2 regions of the Cryobacterium sp. 10I1 genome follow, and region 2 is predicted to be linked to the other one. Evidence: predicted binding sites of a transcription regulator. Region 2 holds the regulator's gene; the other holds the start of a gene.
The links. The regulator HrcA, encoded in region 2, represses chaperone genes, less so after heat shock. The targets are predictions, from matches to a motif close to TTNGCACTCGNNNNNNNCGAGTGCNAA.

Region 1: groES (co-chaperone GroES) is a predicted target of HrcA. The motif match lies at 2,901-2,927, and genes of this name have one in related genera.

What each region holds. Positions count from the first base shown of each region.
Region 1 covers NZ_JASJVF010000122.1:359-8,898, reverse strand. Annotated here, with positions in the region: gene QN345_RS11500 (ABC transporter substrate-binding protein) at 1-446, opposite strand, end outside; gene QN345_RS11495 (hypothetical protein) at 633-1,394, opposite strand; gene rarD (EamA family transporter RarD) at 1,438-2,367, opposite strand; gene groES (co-chaperone GroES) at 2,529-2,825, opposite strand; gene QN345_RS11480 (class I SAM-dependent methyltransferase) at 2,976-4,190, shown strand; gene QN345_RS11475 (hypothetical protein) at 4,237-4,644, opposite strand; gene QN345_RS11470 (hypothetical protein) at 4,696-5,277, opposite strand; gene QN345_RS11465 (DUF4190 domain-containing protein) at 5,363-5,839, opposite strand; gene tsaD (tRNA (adenosine(37)-N6)-threonylcarbamoyltransferase complex transferase subunit TsaD) at 5,983-7,050, opposite strand; gene rimI (ribosomal protein S18-alanine N-acetyltransferase) at 7,047-7,586, opposite strand; gene tsaB (tRNA (adenosine(37)-N6)-threonylcarbamoyltransferase complex dimerization subunit type 1 TsaB) at 7,587-8,219, opposite strand; gene tsaE (tRNA (adenosine(37)-N6)-threonylcarbamoyltransferase complex ATPase subunit type 1 TsaE) at 8,229-8,540, opposite strand, start outside.
Region 2 covers NZ_JASJVF010000012.1:21,365-29,329, forward strand. Annotated here, with positions in the region: gene QN345_RS02605 (PhoH family protein) at 1-682, opposite strand, end outside; gene QN345_RS02610 (HIT domain-containing protein) at 783-1,172, opposite strand; gene QN345_RS02615 (16S rRNA (uracil(1498)-N(3))-methyltransferase) at 1,197-1,970, opposite strand; gene dnaJ (molecular chaperone DnaJ) at 1,975-3,087, opposite strand; gene hrcA (heat-inducible transcriptional repressor HrcA) at 3,150-4,163, opposite strand; gene QN345_RS02630 (DUF4870 domain-containing protein) at 4,331-4,753, shown strand; gene QN345_RS02635 (DUF4870 domain-containing protein) at 4,835-5,203, shown strand; gene hemW (radical SAM family heme chaperone HemW) at 5,215-6,441, opposite strand; gene QN345_RS02645 (DUF1990 family protein) at 6,444-7,091, opposite strand; partial or broken gene lepA (translation elongation factor 4) at 7,096-7,965, opposite strand, start outside.

The DNA.
Region 1 (8,540 bases), on a different contig from region 2:
GCGAAGGAGTCGACGACGTTGAGCGAAACGCTCGAGGACGCGGCGCCGATCGCGACGGATACCTTGGCCGCGATGAGCTTCTGGGCGGACGCGGTCGAGATCGTCAGGTCCGTGCTGTCACCGGAGTCGGTGGCCAGGACGCAGGCGTCCTTGCCGTCGACGCCGCCGGCGGCGTTGATGTCGGAGACGGCGAGGCCGACGCCGGCGAGTTCCGGCGGGTTGAGATAGGCGAGGCTACCGGTGATCGGGAGGATCGAGCCGACGACCAGCGACTTGTCCGTGGACGCTCCGCTCGCACAAGCTGCGTCGGTGTACGAGGACGCGGCCGCAGCCGAGGTCGTGGTAGCGGTTGAACCGCCGCCGGATGCACAACCGGAGAGCATGACGGCGATGACGCCTGCTCCCGCCACGATGGCGGTCCGGAGGGCGTGCTTGGATTTAATCATCCTGGGTACCCTTTCATCTTGCACGCGTAAGTACGCCTCCGGGTGAGGCCCACTCGCGTTATTAGGCTCCAACCTAGGATCACTTTGTTTCGAGGATGTTTTCTTGCCGCGCAAAGAGAACATCGTTAGCGATTCGTGACACCACCGGCACCTGCTCTGGGGGACGCCGTCGGACGAGGTGCTGTACTAGGAGCGTCGCCCGGTCACGCCCTGGTATGCGATCTGCTTCTTCTCACCGAGGGCGGTGATGCAGGATGCCCAGGATGCGCACACCGCGTCGCCGTGGCTGACCCGGTCGAGCGCCGGGGCGATCGAGGGCCCGCCGTCGTCGCCTGCCTCCCTCGCGGCGAGGGCCGCGAGCACCACCCCGTCGAAGGCTTCCCCGCCTCCGGCGGTGTCGGCGAGCCCGGGGTCCGAGGTGCGCAGGCGCACTGCGAAGGCCTCGTCTGCTGCGAGCGGAGTGCCGCCGTTCGTGAAGTCGTTCAGAGGCAGCAGGGCGATGCCCGCTGCGGCGACGGATGCCGTGACATCAGCGGGCACCGCACTCGTCGCGTCCCAGAGAACGAGGTCAACGTGTCGCGCCACCAGGTCGGCAACCGCGGCCGCGACGTTCCCCGTCGAGTTCCGATGCACGAGCTGGATCGGCAGAGTGCCGGGCACGGCCTGCTCAAGGATCTCGCGGGCGGCCAGCTCGGTGCCGGCGACCTGAGCGGCGCCGGTCACTGCGGCTCCCGCTTCCCCGGTCATCGGGAACAGCGTGCCGATCAGGAGCGTGCCGTCGCCGGTCGGCGCGACCGTCGCGGCGACGGTCGGAGTGCTGGTCACGACGACGGGGGCGTCCCCTGCGGTGCACCCGGAAAGCAGCAGCGCGGCGACGACGGTGAGCGCGAGACCGGCAGACGTGAGCCCCCGGGGTCGCGAGGTGACGTTCAGAGCTGGAAAGGGCATCCGTGGTCCTTTCACAGGTGGGATGCTCCGAGCGTATCGCCGGTCAGAGGGGTTCGGGGGATGCTCGCCGCGGGGCGCGTCCGGTGACGACCATGTCGGCCGTGAGGATCACGAGCGCGACCCAGACGAGCCCGAAGCCGACCCAGCGCTCCGGCGGCATCGGCTCGCCGAGGATGAAGACCCCGACGAGGAACTGCAGCACCGGTGCGACGAACTGCACGAGGCCGAGCAGGCTGAGCGGCAGGCGGCGGGCGGCGGCTGCGAAGAACAGCAGCGGGACGGCCGTCACGACGCCCGTTGAGACGAGGCCGACGGTGTGCCACGGCGACACGGTGCCGAAGGTGAGCCCGGTGACGGCGCCCACGATGAGGAGTTCCGCGACCGCGATCGGCATCAGCCAGGCGGTCTCGAGGGTGAGGCCGGTGAGCGCGCCGACGCCGGGTCCGACGTTCTTCTTGATCAGCCCGTAGAACCCGAAGGACAGGGCGAGGACGAGCGAGATCCACGGGAGTGCCCCGTAGCCGAGCGTCAGCACGAGCACAGCGGCCGCGCTGATCGCGACCGCGATCCACTGGATGCGCCGCAACCGCTCGTGCAGAACGAAGACGCCCAGCAGCACCGTGACGATCGGGTTCATGAAGTAGCCCAGGGCGGCCTCGACCACGTGCCCGGTCAGCGTCGCGAAGACGTAGGTCTGCCAGTTGACGAAGATCAGGAGGCCGGCCAGGCCCATCACCCAGACCGTCTTCGGGCGGCGGAGGACTGTGAGCAGGGCGGGCCAGCCACGGGTGACGGTGATTAGGGCGAGGCAGAAGACCAGGGAGAAGAGCACGCGCCAGGCCACGACCTCGAAGGGTCCCGTCGGGTGCAGCAGCAGGAAGAAGAGCGGGAGCAGGCCCCAGAGGCCGTACGCGGAGATCGCGAAGGCGAGTCCGCTGGTCGGTTCGGCCGACTGGCTCCGTGTCCTGCTCACAACGATTCCCCTTCGCGGGCGTGCCCTGCCTGGACGTGTTGGGTGGTGCGGGCCGCGCTCGGGCGGACCTGGCAACACAAAATCCCGGATGATCAGGCCATCCGGGATTTTGTGTTGTTCGTACGTGTACTGCGGTCGTGCGTGGCGCCTGGAACGAATCCCTAGCGGACGACGACGGCGAGCACGTCGCGTGCGGAGAGGACGAGGAGGTCGTCGCCACCGAACTTGACCTCGGTTCCGCCGTACTTGGAGTAGATGACCTTGTCGCCCACGGCAATGTCGAGCGGGATGCGGTTGCCGTTGTCGTCGATGCGGCCGGGGCCGACGGCGACAACTTCGCCCTCCTGGGGCTTTTCCTTGGCAGTGTCAGGGATGACCAGACCTGATGCGGTGGTCTGCTCGGCGTCGACCTGCTTGATGACGATGCGATCCTCGAGCGGCTTGATGGAGACCGACACGGTTGACCTCTTTCTTAGCTAAGACTTGGTTGGCAGACTCACAGCGAGAGTGCTAACAGCGAGTTTAGGGCGCTTCTGGCACTCACGCAACGTGAGTGCCAGACTCGGGCGTTCCGGGCGCGGCGGCCATGGCTTGATATCGTTTGGACAATGGAACGCTCCGAGCTTGTTGACCTGTTGTCCCCCGAGGGGCTGCGCCTGCTGGACTCGCTTCCGCCCTGGGACAACGCCTCCGATGTGGTTCGGCTGGTGAGCGACCTGCGGAAGGCCGGCCATCCTCAGGGACTCGTGACCGCGGTGCTCGGCCAATCGCGGCTGCGGGCGAAGGCCGTGGCCAAGTTCGGCGACTTCGCCGGGCGGATGCTCTTCACTGAGGCCGGTCTCGAACAGGCCACCCGCCTGAACGTCGCCGCGCTGCACGCCGGCCGGTTCGCCGCTGCCGGACTGAACCGGGTCGCCGATCTCGGCAGCGGGATCGGCAGCGACTCGATGGCCCTCGCCGCGCTCGACATCCAGGTGACCGCCGTGGACACGGACGAGGTCACGGCCACGGTCGCGAGCTACAACCTCGCCCCCTTCGACAATGCCGCCGTCGTGCACGGCGACGCGGAGACCTTCGACCTCACCGGCTTCGACGCTGCCTGGCTCGACCCGGCCCGCCGTACGGCCGGTCACAGCAATACCTCCCGGCTGACCCGCCCGGAGGATTATTCGCCGAACCTCGACTTCGTCTTCGGACTGAGCGAGCGGATGCCGATCGGAGTGAAGCTCGGTCCGGGTCACGACCGTGACGCCATTCCCGCCGCCGCGGAAGCGCAGTGGGTGTCCGTGGACGGAAAGCTCGTGGAGATGGGACTCTGGTTCGGCGTTCTCGCTCGCGAGGGCATCCGCCGTTCGGCCCTGCTCCTGGGCAGGGACGGCCGGCACGAGCTGACCGCGGCCGCGGACAGTCCGGATGTCGAGACCGTGCCCGGAGAGGCGGGCGTGCCCGGGAGCTACCTGTATGAGCCGGATGGCGCCGTGATCCGGGCGCGGCTGATCGGCGACCTGGCCCGCAGCATGGACGCGCTGATGCTCGGGGAGGGCATCGCATACCTGAGCTCAGAGTCGTTGCACGAGACCCCGTTCGCGACGGCGTTCCGGGTGCTCGAGTCGCTGCCGGTGGACGAGAAGAAACTCCGGCTCGCGCTCAAGGAGCGTCAGATCGGGACTCTCGAGATCAAGAAGCGCGGCGTGGACGTTGACCCGGCCGTGCTGCGCACCCGGCTGAAGCTGCACGGGTCCGAGTCCGCCACTCTCGTGCTCACCCGGGCGGGCGGCCACAGGCTCGCTCTGCTCGTGGAGCGGGTGCAGCCGCCGCGCTGAGCACTCAGCGCCGGGCACCCAGCGCCGGGCACTCAACGCCGGGAGCTCAGTGCGGGATGGGGCTGATGCCCTGGCTGATCAGCACGATCCAGCCGGCGGCGATGACGAGGCCCGCGAGACCGGTGCCGAGGCCCCAGGCCCAGATCGCGACGGCCGCGCGTTCGGTGCGGCTCGCCCAGACGGCGAGCACGACGGCCGCGAGCGAGAGCGGCGCGGTCCAGACCACGAAGACGGCGCCGGCGAGGCCGACGGCGCCGAAGAAGAGAGAGGCGAGAGAGCGGGCGCGCCTGCGCGCAAGGGCGCGCAGCTCGGACTCGGTGTAGACGTACGGCACCCATTCGGTGGGAGCGGTGACGGTCGACGCGTAGTCGAGTTCGCCGGTGACCTCCTCCGGCGGGCGCGTCAGTTCGAAGCGGAGGTCGTCACCGGCGGTGGGACGTCGTGCATCCGTCACTGCGGCCTCCCGGTCCGTTCACTTCGCCCGGGGAACGGGCTCTCAGCGATATTAGTAGGTACTCGGCATGCTTGCGAAGACGATGATCCAGACGACGATGCTCAGCAGGGAAAGGGCGACGCCGACGATGCCCGTGATCAGGCCGGTGAGCCACAGGGCACGTGCGCGCGGTTCCTTCGTGCGACCGAGCGCCCCGAGCACGATGGCCGCGGCCGGCAGCAGCAGGGTGAGCACCCCGCCGACGAAGGGGATGAAGGCGATCGGGAGGCCCAGCAGTCCGACGACACCTGCGACAAGCGAGAGGATGCTGAGCAGCGGCTGGCGGGTCGGAGCCTGCGTCCCCGGGGCGGGCGGGTACGGATACCCGTAACCGGGCGACGGCGGTCCGGCGGAGGCAGGACCGCCGGGCGCTGGACCGGCGGTCGGAGGATCCGTGAACGGCGGACCGGCGAACCCATCGCCGCCGGATGCCACGGGCTGCGTTCCGGGCGGCCCTGCAGCGGCCACGGTGGACTCGCCGCGCGGAATCTGCGGGACCTCGGGAACCTCGGGCACGTGCGGCACGTCGGGCACCTGCGGAACCTCGGGAACCGGAGGGATTCCCGAGGCACCAGGGGCGTTCAGATCACTCATGAGCTGTTCCTTTCCACTTCATTGACGGGTCAACGGTGATGGCAGGTCAGTCGTGACGACAGGCCGGCAGGGACGATCCAGTGGGTCAGTAGCTGGAGTACCCGTTGGTCGAGGCCGTGCTGATCAGCACGATGAAGAGGATCGCGCCGATGATGCCGGCGACAATGCCCAGGTAGCCGAGAACGAGGCCGGCGATGGCGAGCCCGCGGCCCTTTTCTCCGGTCTTCTTGATCTGGCTGAGGGCGATGTGGCCGGTGATGATCGCGGCGAGAGAGACGAAGAACGCCGACACGAGCGACACGATCGCGAGGACGTTGTACTTGTCCTGGGCGAGGGGCTGGCCGTAGGCCTGCTGGCCGTACGCCTGCGGCTGGCCGTACTGCTGCTGCTGCTGGCCGTACTGCTGCTGACCGTACGTGTCCGGTGCGCCATACGCAGGGGCGGCAGGTGCCTGGTACGCCGGCGCGGCGGGTGCCTGGTATTCGGGCGCGGCGGGCGCCTGGTAGATCGGGGGCTGGTTCACCGGGGGCGGGGTTACCGGAGGCTGGTTCGGGTCGGTCATGACTAACGGCTCCTTTGGGCTTCGATCAGCTGGCGGTGCCATAGTTGCACCCTCATTGAACGGGTGTCAACGCCCATGACGCGCCATGTCTGTTGCGTCCAGCGTATCGCGGATGCATAGGAACCGGAGATGGGACGCGGTTTTCAGCCCTGGATGACGGAAGCAGGGAGCGTTGAATCCGCACCGAAGTCGAGGGTGGACGGCTCGTGACCCGCGATGATCAGCTGGGCGCCGAGCGCGGCGATCATGGCGCCGTTGTCGGTGCACAGCGAAAGCGGCGGGATGCGCAGGGCGATGCCTGCTGCATCCGTTCGCTCGACGGCGAGCTCGCGGAGCCGCGCGTTCGCGATCACCCCGCCGCCGAGGAGAAGTCGCGGCACCCCGAGGTCTGTGCACGCGGCGACGGCCTTGGTGAGCAGGATGTCGATGACGGCCTCGCGGAAGCTCGCCGCGACGTCCGCGAGCGGCACGGTCTCCCCCGCGTCGCGGGTCTGCTCGACCCAGCGGGCGACCGAGGTCTTCAGCCCGGAGAAGGAGAAATCGTAGCGGTGGTGTTCCATGTCCTTGTGATGGCTGAGGCCGCGGGGGAAGCGGATGTACGCCGGATCGCCGCCGAGCGCGACGCGGTCGATCTGCGGGCCGCCGGGGTATGGCAGGCCGAGGATGCGGGCGACCTTGTCGAAGGCCTCCCCCGCCGCGTCGTCGATGGTCTCGCCGAGCAGTTCGACGTCGGACACGAGGTCGCGCACGAGGAGGAGCGAGGTGTGCCCTCCGGAGACGAGGAGGGCGATCGTCGGGTATTCGAGGGGCTCCGTGCCCGGATCGGCGTCGGTCTGGAGTACGTCGGCACCGACGTGGCCGACGAGGTGGTTGACCGCGTAGATCGGCTTGCCGAGGGCGATCGCGAGTGCTTTCGCGGCGCCGACGCCGACCATGAGCGCGCCGGACAGGCCGGGGCCGTAGGTGACGGCGATCGCGTCGACGTCCTCGAGGCGGATGCCCGCGTCCTCGGTCGCCGCCCGGATCATCGGGACGAGCTCCTCGAGGTGGGCGCGCGCCGCGACCTCGGGTACGACGCCGCCGTACCGGGCGTGCTCATCCATCGATGAGGCGATCGTGTTGGAGAGCAGCCGGCTTCCGCGGACGATCCCGATGCCGGTTTCGTCACAGGAGGTTTCGATGCCGAGCACCAGGGGGTTGTCGCGGTTCATTCGGTCGCCTCCGCGGCATCCGTCGGGTCGGTCGGGGACTGCACCGGGTCGGGCGCGGCGAGCGCCGCCTCCGCGGGCGGCACTGCGAGTCGCATCACGAGCGCGTCGACGTTGTCCGGCTGGTAGTAGCCGCGGCGCACACCGATCTCCTCGAAGCCGAGCCGGAGGTAGACCCGCTGGGCGCCGGGGTTGTCGGCGCGGACCTCGAGGAACACCTCGCGGATGCCTCGCTTGCGGGCCTCGGTGACGAGGCTCTGCACGAGGGTGCCGCCGAGACCGTGCCGGCGGGCCGTCTCGGTGACGGCAATGGTCTGGATGTCGCCCTCGAGCGCCCCGCGCGGCGCGAGCAGCCCCGCGTATGCCTCGATGCGGTCGGGTTCGTCCGGCGGGACCGCGACGAGGTAGTAGCAGTCCGGGTCGGTCACGTCCCGGAGCATGCCCTCCGCGGACCAGGCGTCGTTCTCGAAGAGGCGGGTCTCGAGGGCCATGATGCCGTCGAGGTCGCCCGCGTGGGCGCGGCGCAGCTGCCAGGTCACTCAGCTCACCCGTTTCGGACCGTTGGAGAGGGTGACGTCGGGCGATCGAAGGTAGAAGGCGGCGTCGGTCGCGAAGGCACGGTCGTTGGCCAGCAGCAGTTCGGCGACCCTGCCGAGGTCGGCGGCCGGAACGGTCACGGCGTCCGCGCGGACCAGGCCCGCGTAGACCCAGTCGGGCTCGAGCAGGACGGCCGGTTTCGCCACCCCTGGCGCGGCGAGGCGTACGGGCAGGCCGGCGGCATCCGCCCCGCTGTATGCCGACCAGTTCACCTCGCGCCGGCGGGCGTCGGTCACGACGACGAGGCCGCCGGTGTGGCCGGCCCGAAAGCGGCTCAGGGCGATGGCGTCGTGGCTGATCACGGGGAGGAAGGGCAGGCCGGCGCCGAGAGCGAAGACGCGGGCAGCGGCGATGCCGACGCGGAGACCGGTGAATGGGCCAGGGCCCATGCCGCCGACGACACCGGTGAGGTCGGCGACCCGCACGTTCGCCCGGTCGAGGCACTCTGCGATGAGTCTGCCGATCAACTCCGCGTGGCGCATGGTGTCTGCGGTGTCGATGTCCGCGAGCACGCCGCGGACCCCGTCGACGACCGCGACGCTGGTTCCGGCGGAGGTATCGATGGCGAGAAGCACCTGTTCAGCCTATTCCCCGGGCCATGCGCCCTCGAACGCGGCCCAGCGGGGGCCGAACCCGGTGATGGTGACGGTGCGCGGCTCGTCGAGGTCGACGTCGAGGTCCAGGCCGGGTGCGGCGGATGCCCGGGCGGAGCCGGCCGCGCCCGCCGGCCCGGTCTGCAATGCGCCCGTCGGCCGCTCGATCTCGATGTCGAGCCACGAGTCCGCGACCCCATCGAGCAGCCCGCGGCCCCACTCGACCACGACGACGGAATGCTCGAAGTCGATGTCGAGGTCGTCGAGTTCCATCGCGCCCTGCAGCCGGTAGGCGTCGACGTG
Region 2 (7,965 bases):
CCGGCGTGGTGTTCTGCGCCTCGTCGAGGACGACGAAGGAGTTGTTCAGGGTGCGGCCGCGCATGTAGGCGAGCGGGGCGACCTCGATCGTGCCGGCCGCGAGCAGTTTCGGCAGGAGTTCCGGCTCCATCATCTCGCCGAGCGCGTCGTAGAGCGGACGCAGGTAGGGGTCGATCTTGTCGGTCAGGGTGCCGGGCAGGAAGCCGAGGCGTTCCCCCGCTTCGACGGCCGGACGGGTGAGGATGATCCGGTCGACCTCCTTGCGCTGCAGGGCCTGGACAGCCTTCGCCATCGCGAGGTAGGTCTTGCCGGTTCCGGCGGGGCCGATCCCGAAAACGATCGTGTCGGTGTCGATGGCATCGACGTATTCCTTCTGGCCGATCGTCTTCGCGCGGATGCTCTTGCCCCGTGAGGTGAGGATCGGCGGCCCGAGGCGAACGGAGGGGCTCGAGGTGCTGTCCTCGCCGAGCATGCGGGCGCTCGACTCGACCTCGGCCGGCGCGAGGTCACGGCCCTCGCGGATCATCACGAGCAATTCTTCGATCAGACGGCGGGCGGCGGCGACCTGGCTCGGCTCACCGGAGAGCGTCATCTCGTTGCCGCGGACGTGCACGCTGACCGCGGGGTGTTCCTTCTCGATCGCGCCGAGCAGCCGGTCCTGCGCGCCGAGGAGGCGCACCATGGCGACCCCGTCGATGAGGATCCGGGTCTCGACCGTCGTTTCGGACGGGAGCGCACCGGAGGGCAGGGACGGCACGGACTTCTCTGACGGCTCAGACAGCTCAGACGGAACCAAGTGTTCCCTCCCCGAGCGAGCCGGTCGCCCCGTCCTCCGACGGTTTCAGGGCGAGCACGTGGGCGTGGACGTGGAACACGGTTTGTCCGGCGGCGGCGCCGGTATTGAAGACGAGGCGGAACTGGCCGTCGGAAAGCTCGGTGGCGACCCGCCCGGCGACGGCGACGAGCTCGGCAAGGAGTCCGGGGTCGCCGGCGGCGAGTTCGACGACGTTGCGGTACGCCTCCGTCTTGGTCGTGACGACGATGTGCACGGGGGCCTGCGGGTTGATGTCGACGAATGCGATGATGCGTTCGGTCTCGGCGACGATGGTCGCGGGGATGTCGCGCGCGACGATGCGGCTGAAGACGGAGGGTTCTGCGCCGGTTTCTGACATGGTCCTATCTTAACCTGCCGGGGGTCACCACCGGTCGAGGGCGGCGTTGAGCACGGCGAGGGCGGCGGGCCCGGCCGTCGACGTGCGCAGCACGGTGTCGCCGAGGCGCACCCGCACGGCCCCGGCGGCTTCGAGCATCTCGAGTTCCGAGGCGGCGATGCCACCCTCCGGACCGACGACGAGCACGATGTCCCGCGCCGCGGTTGCCTGGGAATCGGCCGCGTCGGCCGCGTCGTCAATCGACGGCAACCGGGTCAGCCGGATGTCGGCGGTGGGCTCGAGGAGCAGCATCCGCGTGCCCCGCGCCAGCACGGCGAGTTGTTTGGTGCTCGTGAGGTCTGCGACCTCGGGAAGCCAGGGCCGGATCGATTGCTTGGACGCCTCGCGTACGATGGCGCGCCAACGCTCCCGTCCCTTGGCGACCTTCTGGCCCTCCCAGCGCGTCACCGAGCGGGCGGCCGCCCACGGAACGACGCCGTCGACGCCGAGTTCGGTCGCGGCCTGCACCGCCATCTCGTCGCGGTCGCCCTTGGCGAGTGCCTGAACAAGGCGGATGCGCGGGCTCGGCCTCGCGATGTTCCGCGCGCTGTCGACCCGCAGGACCAGCCGTCCGGTCTCCGCTTCCTCGACGGTCGTCTCCAGGAGCAGGCCGGACCCGTTCCCGGCGAGCAGGTGCTCCCCCGGCCGGACCCGGCTCACGGTGACCGCGTGCCTGGCCTCGGCACCGGTGATGGTCGCGACGGCTCCGACGGGGCAGTCCTCCGCGCGGAGGGACTCGTCGATGAAGAAGTGCGCCATCCGGTTAGACGCGGAACCGGTCGCGGAGCTTCGCGAAGAGTCCCTGCTGCACCGCACTGAGCGCGGGAGCCGGGGACTTGTGCTTCGCGGCGAACTGTTCGATCAGTTCCCTCTCCTTGTGGTCGAGCTTGGTCGGCGTCACGACGTGGATCCCGACCTTGAGGTCGCCGCGGCCATTGCCGCGGAGGCGCGAGACTCCGCGGTCCTTGACCGTGATGACTTCGGAGCCCTGCACTCCGGCACGGATCTCGACGGTGATGTCGCCGTCGAGGGCCTTGACCGTCGTGGTCGTGCCGAGGATCGCATCCGTCATGGGCACGTCGAGGGTGCAGAGCAGGTCGTCACCGTCGCGGCTGAACACGTCGTGGTGGCGGACCTTCATTTCGAGGTACAGGTCGCCGTTGGGGCCGCCGGCAGGTCCGGCCTCTCCGCTCCCGGGCATCTGCAGGCGCAGGCCCGTGTCGACGCCGGCGGGGATGTCGACCGGAACAGTGCGGCGGGCGCGGACACGGCCCTGGCCCTGGCAGGTCACGCACGGGGTTGCGATGATCGTGCCGAAACCGCGGCAGGAGCCGCAGGGGCTCGAGGTCATCACATTGCCCAGCAGGGAGCGCACGGCGCGCTGGATGTTGCCGGTGCCGTGGCAGATGTCGCACGTGACAGGGGCGGTCCCCGGCTGGCAGCAGGTTCCGCTGCAGGTCGCGCAGACGATGGCCGTGTCGACCTCGAGGTCGCGGTGGGTTCCGAAAATGATCTCGTCGAGGTCGAGTTCGACCCTGATCAGGGCGTCCTGGCCGCGTTCGCGGCGAGACCTCGGTCCACGGCTGCCGCCGCCCCCTCCGAAGAAGGTCTCGAAGATGTCGCCGAAGTTGCCGAAGTTGCCGTCGAACCCGGCGTTTCCGCCCGTACGGCCGTTGCCGCCGTGGTCGTAGTTGTCGCGCTGCTTCGGGTCGCTCAGCACGTCGTAGGCGTGGGTGACGTGCTTGAACCGCTCAGACGCATCCGCGCCGGGGTTCACGTCGGGGTGGAGCTGGCGGGCGAGGCGACGGTACGCCTTCTTGATTTCGTCGGTGGAGGCATCGCGTGCGACGCCGAGTACTTCGTAATGGTCAGCCAAAGCTGGCTCTCCTAGGTCTGTTTTCGTAGGTGTGCGGCGTGGGGGCTGGTCGAGGGACTCGCCTATTCGAGCAGGCGGGACAGGTAGCGGGCGACGGCACGGACGGCCGCCATGTTGTTCGAGTAGTCCATCCGGGTGGGGCCCAGGACGCCGAGGCGGGCAAGGTCTCCACCCTGCGAGCTGTAGCCGCTGGTCAGCACGCTGGTCTCGGAGAGTCCGAATGGCGCGTTCTCCCTGCCGATACTCACCGACACCCCATGCTGGTCTGTCGCCATCTCGCCGAAGAGGCGCAGCAGGACGACCTGCTCCTCGATGGCCTCGAGCACCGGATAGATGCTCCCGGTGAAGTCTTCCTCCGTGCGCACGAGGTTCGCGGCGCCGGCCATCACCAGCCGCTCCTGCCGGTTCGCACCGACCTGGTCGCGAAGGGTGAGGGTGACCAGGGAGACAACGTCCGGTTGCTCGCCGGCCAGGTCGGCGGCATCCGTGAGCGCGATCGCTGCTGCGCTCATGCTGAGGCCGACCACGGCGGCGTTGAGGCGGGCGCGGAGGCGGACCAGCAGCTGCTCCTCGAGCGGCCGGGGCAGCTCGATCACGCGTTGCTCGACCCGGCCGGCATCCGTGATCAGCACGGACAGGAGCCGGGTCTCCGAGAGCGCCACGAGCTCGATGTGGCGCACCCTCGCACGAGACAGCGAGGGGTACTGCACGAGCGCGACCTGGTGGGTGAGCTGGGAGAGCAACCGGACGCTGCGGGCGAGAACCTCGTCGAGGTCTGCGGACTGCCCGAGGAACGTCTCGATGGCCTGGCGCTGCGCTGCGGAGAGCGGGCGCAGATCGGCGAGGTGATCGACGAAGAGCCGGTACCCCTTGTCGGTCGGGATCCGCCCTGAGGAGGTGTGCGGGGCGATGATGAGCTCCTCCTCCTCGAGGAGAGCCATGTCATTGCGAATGGTCGCCGCCGACACTCCGAAGGAATGCCGGTCAACGATGGTTTTTGACCCGACGGGCTCGCGCGAGGCGACGTAGTCTTGAACAATGACCCGCAGAACTTCGAGGCTGCGATCCGAAACCATGACTGAATCGCCTCCTTTCCGGGTGACTGGGTGCCGGCGACTTTGGCACTCACGGCGTTTGACTGCCAATCATATCGCGACACACGGGGACACCCCCATTGCTAGCGGATGATTGGGCGCAGTACCTTGAGTCTTGTAACGGTCCTCCATCCGCACGGAAAGGCACGATGATGAGCAATTCAACCGGTAACAACGGCGAAGATCCGAACCTGGGCCAGCGCCCCCCGCAGCAGCCATACCAGCCGGCAGCACCCACACCCGTTGCCGCTGCTCCCCTCACCGAGACCGAGGACCGCCAGTGGGCGTCCTTCGCGCACCTCGGCGGCATCATCGGCCCGCTCCCCTCCCTGATCATCTGGCTCGTGTTCAAGGATCGCGGTCGCTTCACCGCCCAGGAAGGCAAGGAAGCCCTGAACTTCCAGATCACGATCGCCATCCTCTACGTGATCGGCTCGATCCTCCCGTTCGTCGGTGCCCTGATCATCTTCGCCGCCTGGGTCGTGGCGATCATCTTCTCGATCCTCGGGTTCCTGAAGGCGAAGGACGGCCAGGCCTACCGCTACCCCTTCGCCCTGCGTCTCATCAAGTAGCGCGGCGACCGGCGGAACCTCACACCACCCGGAGTATCTCGCGGGACCAGCACAACCAGATAACGCGTACAAGGAGCCCGAATGTCCACACCACCCCCCGCCAATTCCTACCAGCCCGTTACGCCGATGAACCCGTCGGACGAACGCTTGTGGGCCACCCTGATCCACGTGGGCGGAATCCTCTTCGAGTTCGTGCCCGCGCTCATCGGTTACCTCGTGCTCAAGGACCGCGGCCCGTTCATCCGCGCGCACGCGGCGACGGCGCTCAACTTCCAGATCACCCTGGCCATCGCCTATGTGGTCAGCGGAGTGCTGACGCTGGCGCTGGTCGGGTTCCTGCTGCTGCCCGCCGTCTGGGTCTTGAGCGTCGTCTTCAGCATCATCGCGGCCCTCGCGGCCAACAAGGGCGAGTACTACACCTACCCGCTCACCATCAAGTTCGTCAGCTAGACCGCAGCACCTTAATCCGCGAGAAGCCGCCGTACGACGGCGTCCGCGAGAAGCCGTCCTCTCCTGGTCAGTTCGACCGTCCCGGAGAGGGCGGCTTTCGCGTTGACGAGTTCATCGGCGATGAGACCGGCGACCTCGCGGCGACCGAGCGGCGAGAGCGAGTCGATCCGGATGCCCTCCCGGATGCGGGTGAGCAGGAGGACCCGCTCCACCTCGCGGGTCGTGTCGTCGAGGGTCTCGCGCCCTGCGGCAGGTGAGTCCCCGGCGAGGATCCGGTCGGCGTATGCGGAGGGGTGCTTGACGTTCCACCACCGCACGCCGCCGACGTGGCTGTGCGCACCGGGTCCGACCCCCCACCAGTCCTGGCTGCGCCAGTATGCGAGGTTGTGCCTGGACCGGTGCGCGGCATCCGTCGCCCAGTTGCTGACCTCGTACCAGCCGTAGCCGGCCGCGTCGAGGAGTTCGTCGGCGAGTTCGTAGAACTCGGCCTGGGTGTCCTCGTCGACGGGGGCGAGTTCGCCTCGGCGGATCTGCCTTGCGAGCTTCGTGCCGTCCTCGACGATGAGCGAATACGCGCTGATGTGGTTCGGGGACAGGCCGATGGCCTGCTCGAGGCTCGCGCGCCAGTCGGCACGGGTCTCCCCCGGCGTGCCGTAGATGAGGTCGAGACTGACGTCGAGCCCGGCATCGCGGGCCCACCCGGTGACGAGCGGGATGCGCTCCGGGTCGTGGGTGCGCTCGAGGGTCGCGAGCACCCGGGGCACGGCGGACTGCATGCCGAAGGAGACCCTGGTGAAGCCTGCGGCGGCGAGAGTGTCGAGGTAGGCGGCGTCGACGGAGTCCGGGTTGGCTTCCGTGGTCACCTCGGCGCCGTCCGCGAGGCCCCAGGTGTCGCGGACGGAGTCGAGCATCCGGACCAGGTCCACAGCGGGCAGGAGTGTGGGGGTGCCGCCGCCGAAGAACACCGTCGCGGCTTCCCGGTCCGGAACCCCGGAGTCGCGGAGGATGCGCCCTGCGGACTCGACCTCGGCGAAGGCCTGGCCCGCGTAGTCGTGCTGGGACGCTCCGCGCAGCTCGGTCGCGGTGTAGGTGTTGAAGTCGCAGTAGCCGCAGCGCACCCGGCAGAACGGCACATGCAGGTACACGCCGAAGTCGCGCTCGGATGCCCCGACGGCGGCGGATGCCGGGAGCAGGCCGTCGCGCGGTGCCGGATCGCCGAGGGGAAGGGCGCTGCCCATCGTCAGACCGCGCCGACCGGGTGCAGGGCGCGCAGGTAGCGGGCGGTGTACTTGGCCTGCTGCATGCGGACGATCGGCCAGGCGAGCCGGTAGTACCAGGTGCTCGGACGTGAGAAGGCCCGGATCGTCAGCCAGACGGAGTCATCGGCCTGTCGGTCGACGATGAACGCCTCCTCGCCGCTCGCGGGGTGGCCGTCAAGGGTGCCGTAGCCGAAACCGATGCGGTCCGTCTCGTCGATGACGTAGACGACACGTACGGGCGAGTCGACGGTGAACGGGCCCACTGCCACCGAGAGGCGCGCGGACATGCCGTTGACGATGTACGGGGTGCCGTCGTCGGCGAACGTCGCCTCGTCGACCGGGTGCTCCTGGTTCACCGAGGGGGTGCCGTCGGCGTTGAACACGATCCCGGAGTACTGGACGCCGGTGCTCTGCTGGAGGTCGGTGACGGTCATGCCACTGCCGAGCTGCACGCCCCAGGTCATCAGGAGCGCGGCAGCGGTCCGGAACCGCTCTTCACCGCTGCCGAGGCGAACGGTGCGTTCGAGCGGCCGGTAACCGCGCGGCGGGTACCGGAGCAGATCGGGGGCGAGGGTGCCGCCGATCGCCGCATAGGTCACGGCCGCGTCGGTGAAGGTGGAACGCCGCATCCGCCTACTTCTTCTCTTTCTTGGCCGGCTCGTCCCCCGAGAGCGCGGCGATGAAGGCCTCCTGCGGCACCTCGACGCGGCCGACCATCTTCATGCGCTTCTTGCCCTCTTTCTGCTTCTCGAGCAGCTTGCGCTTGCGGGAGATGTCGCCGCCGTAGCACTTGGCGAGGACGTCCTTGCGGATGGCGCTGATCGATTCGCGGGCAATGATGCGGGCTCCGATCGCGGCCTGGATCGGAACGTCGAACTGCTGCCGTGGGATGAGTTTCCGCAGCCGCCCGGTCATCAGCACGCCGTAGTCGTATGCCTTGTCGCGGTGCACGATGGCGCTGAACGCGTCCACCTGCTCGCCCTGCAGCAGGATGTCGACCTTGACCAGGTCTGCCTCCTGCGAGCCGATCGGTTCGTAGTCGAGCGAGGCGTACCCGGCGGTCTTGCTCTTCAGCTGGTCGAAGAAGTCGAAGACGATCTCGCCGAGCGGCATCGTGTAGCGGATCTCGACCCGGTCCTCACCGAGGTATTCCATGCCGAGCAGGGTGCCGCGGCGGCCCTGGCAGAGTTCCATGATGACGCCGACGTAATCCTTGGGCGCGAGGATCGCGGCCTTGACGATCGGTTCCTCGACCTTGGCGATCTTGCCGTCAGGGAACTCGCTCGGGTTCGTCACGGTGACGGACTTCTTGTCGTCGGTCGAGACCTCGTAGATCACGCTCGGGGCCGTCGTGATCAGGTCGAGGTTGAACTCGCGGTCGAGGCGCTCGGTGATGATCTCGAGGTGCAGCAGCCCGAGGAACCCGCAGCGGAACCCGAAGCCGAGGGCGACGGATGTCTCCGGCTCGTAGACGAGGGACGCGTCGGAGAGCTTGAGCTTGTC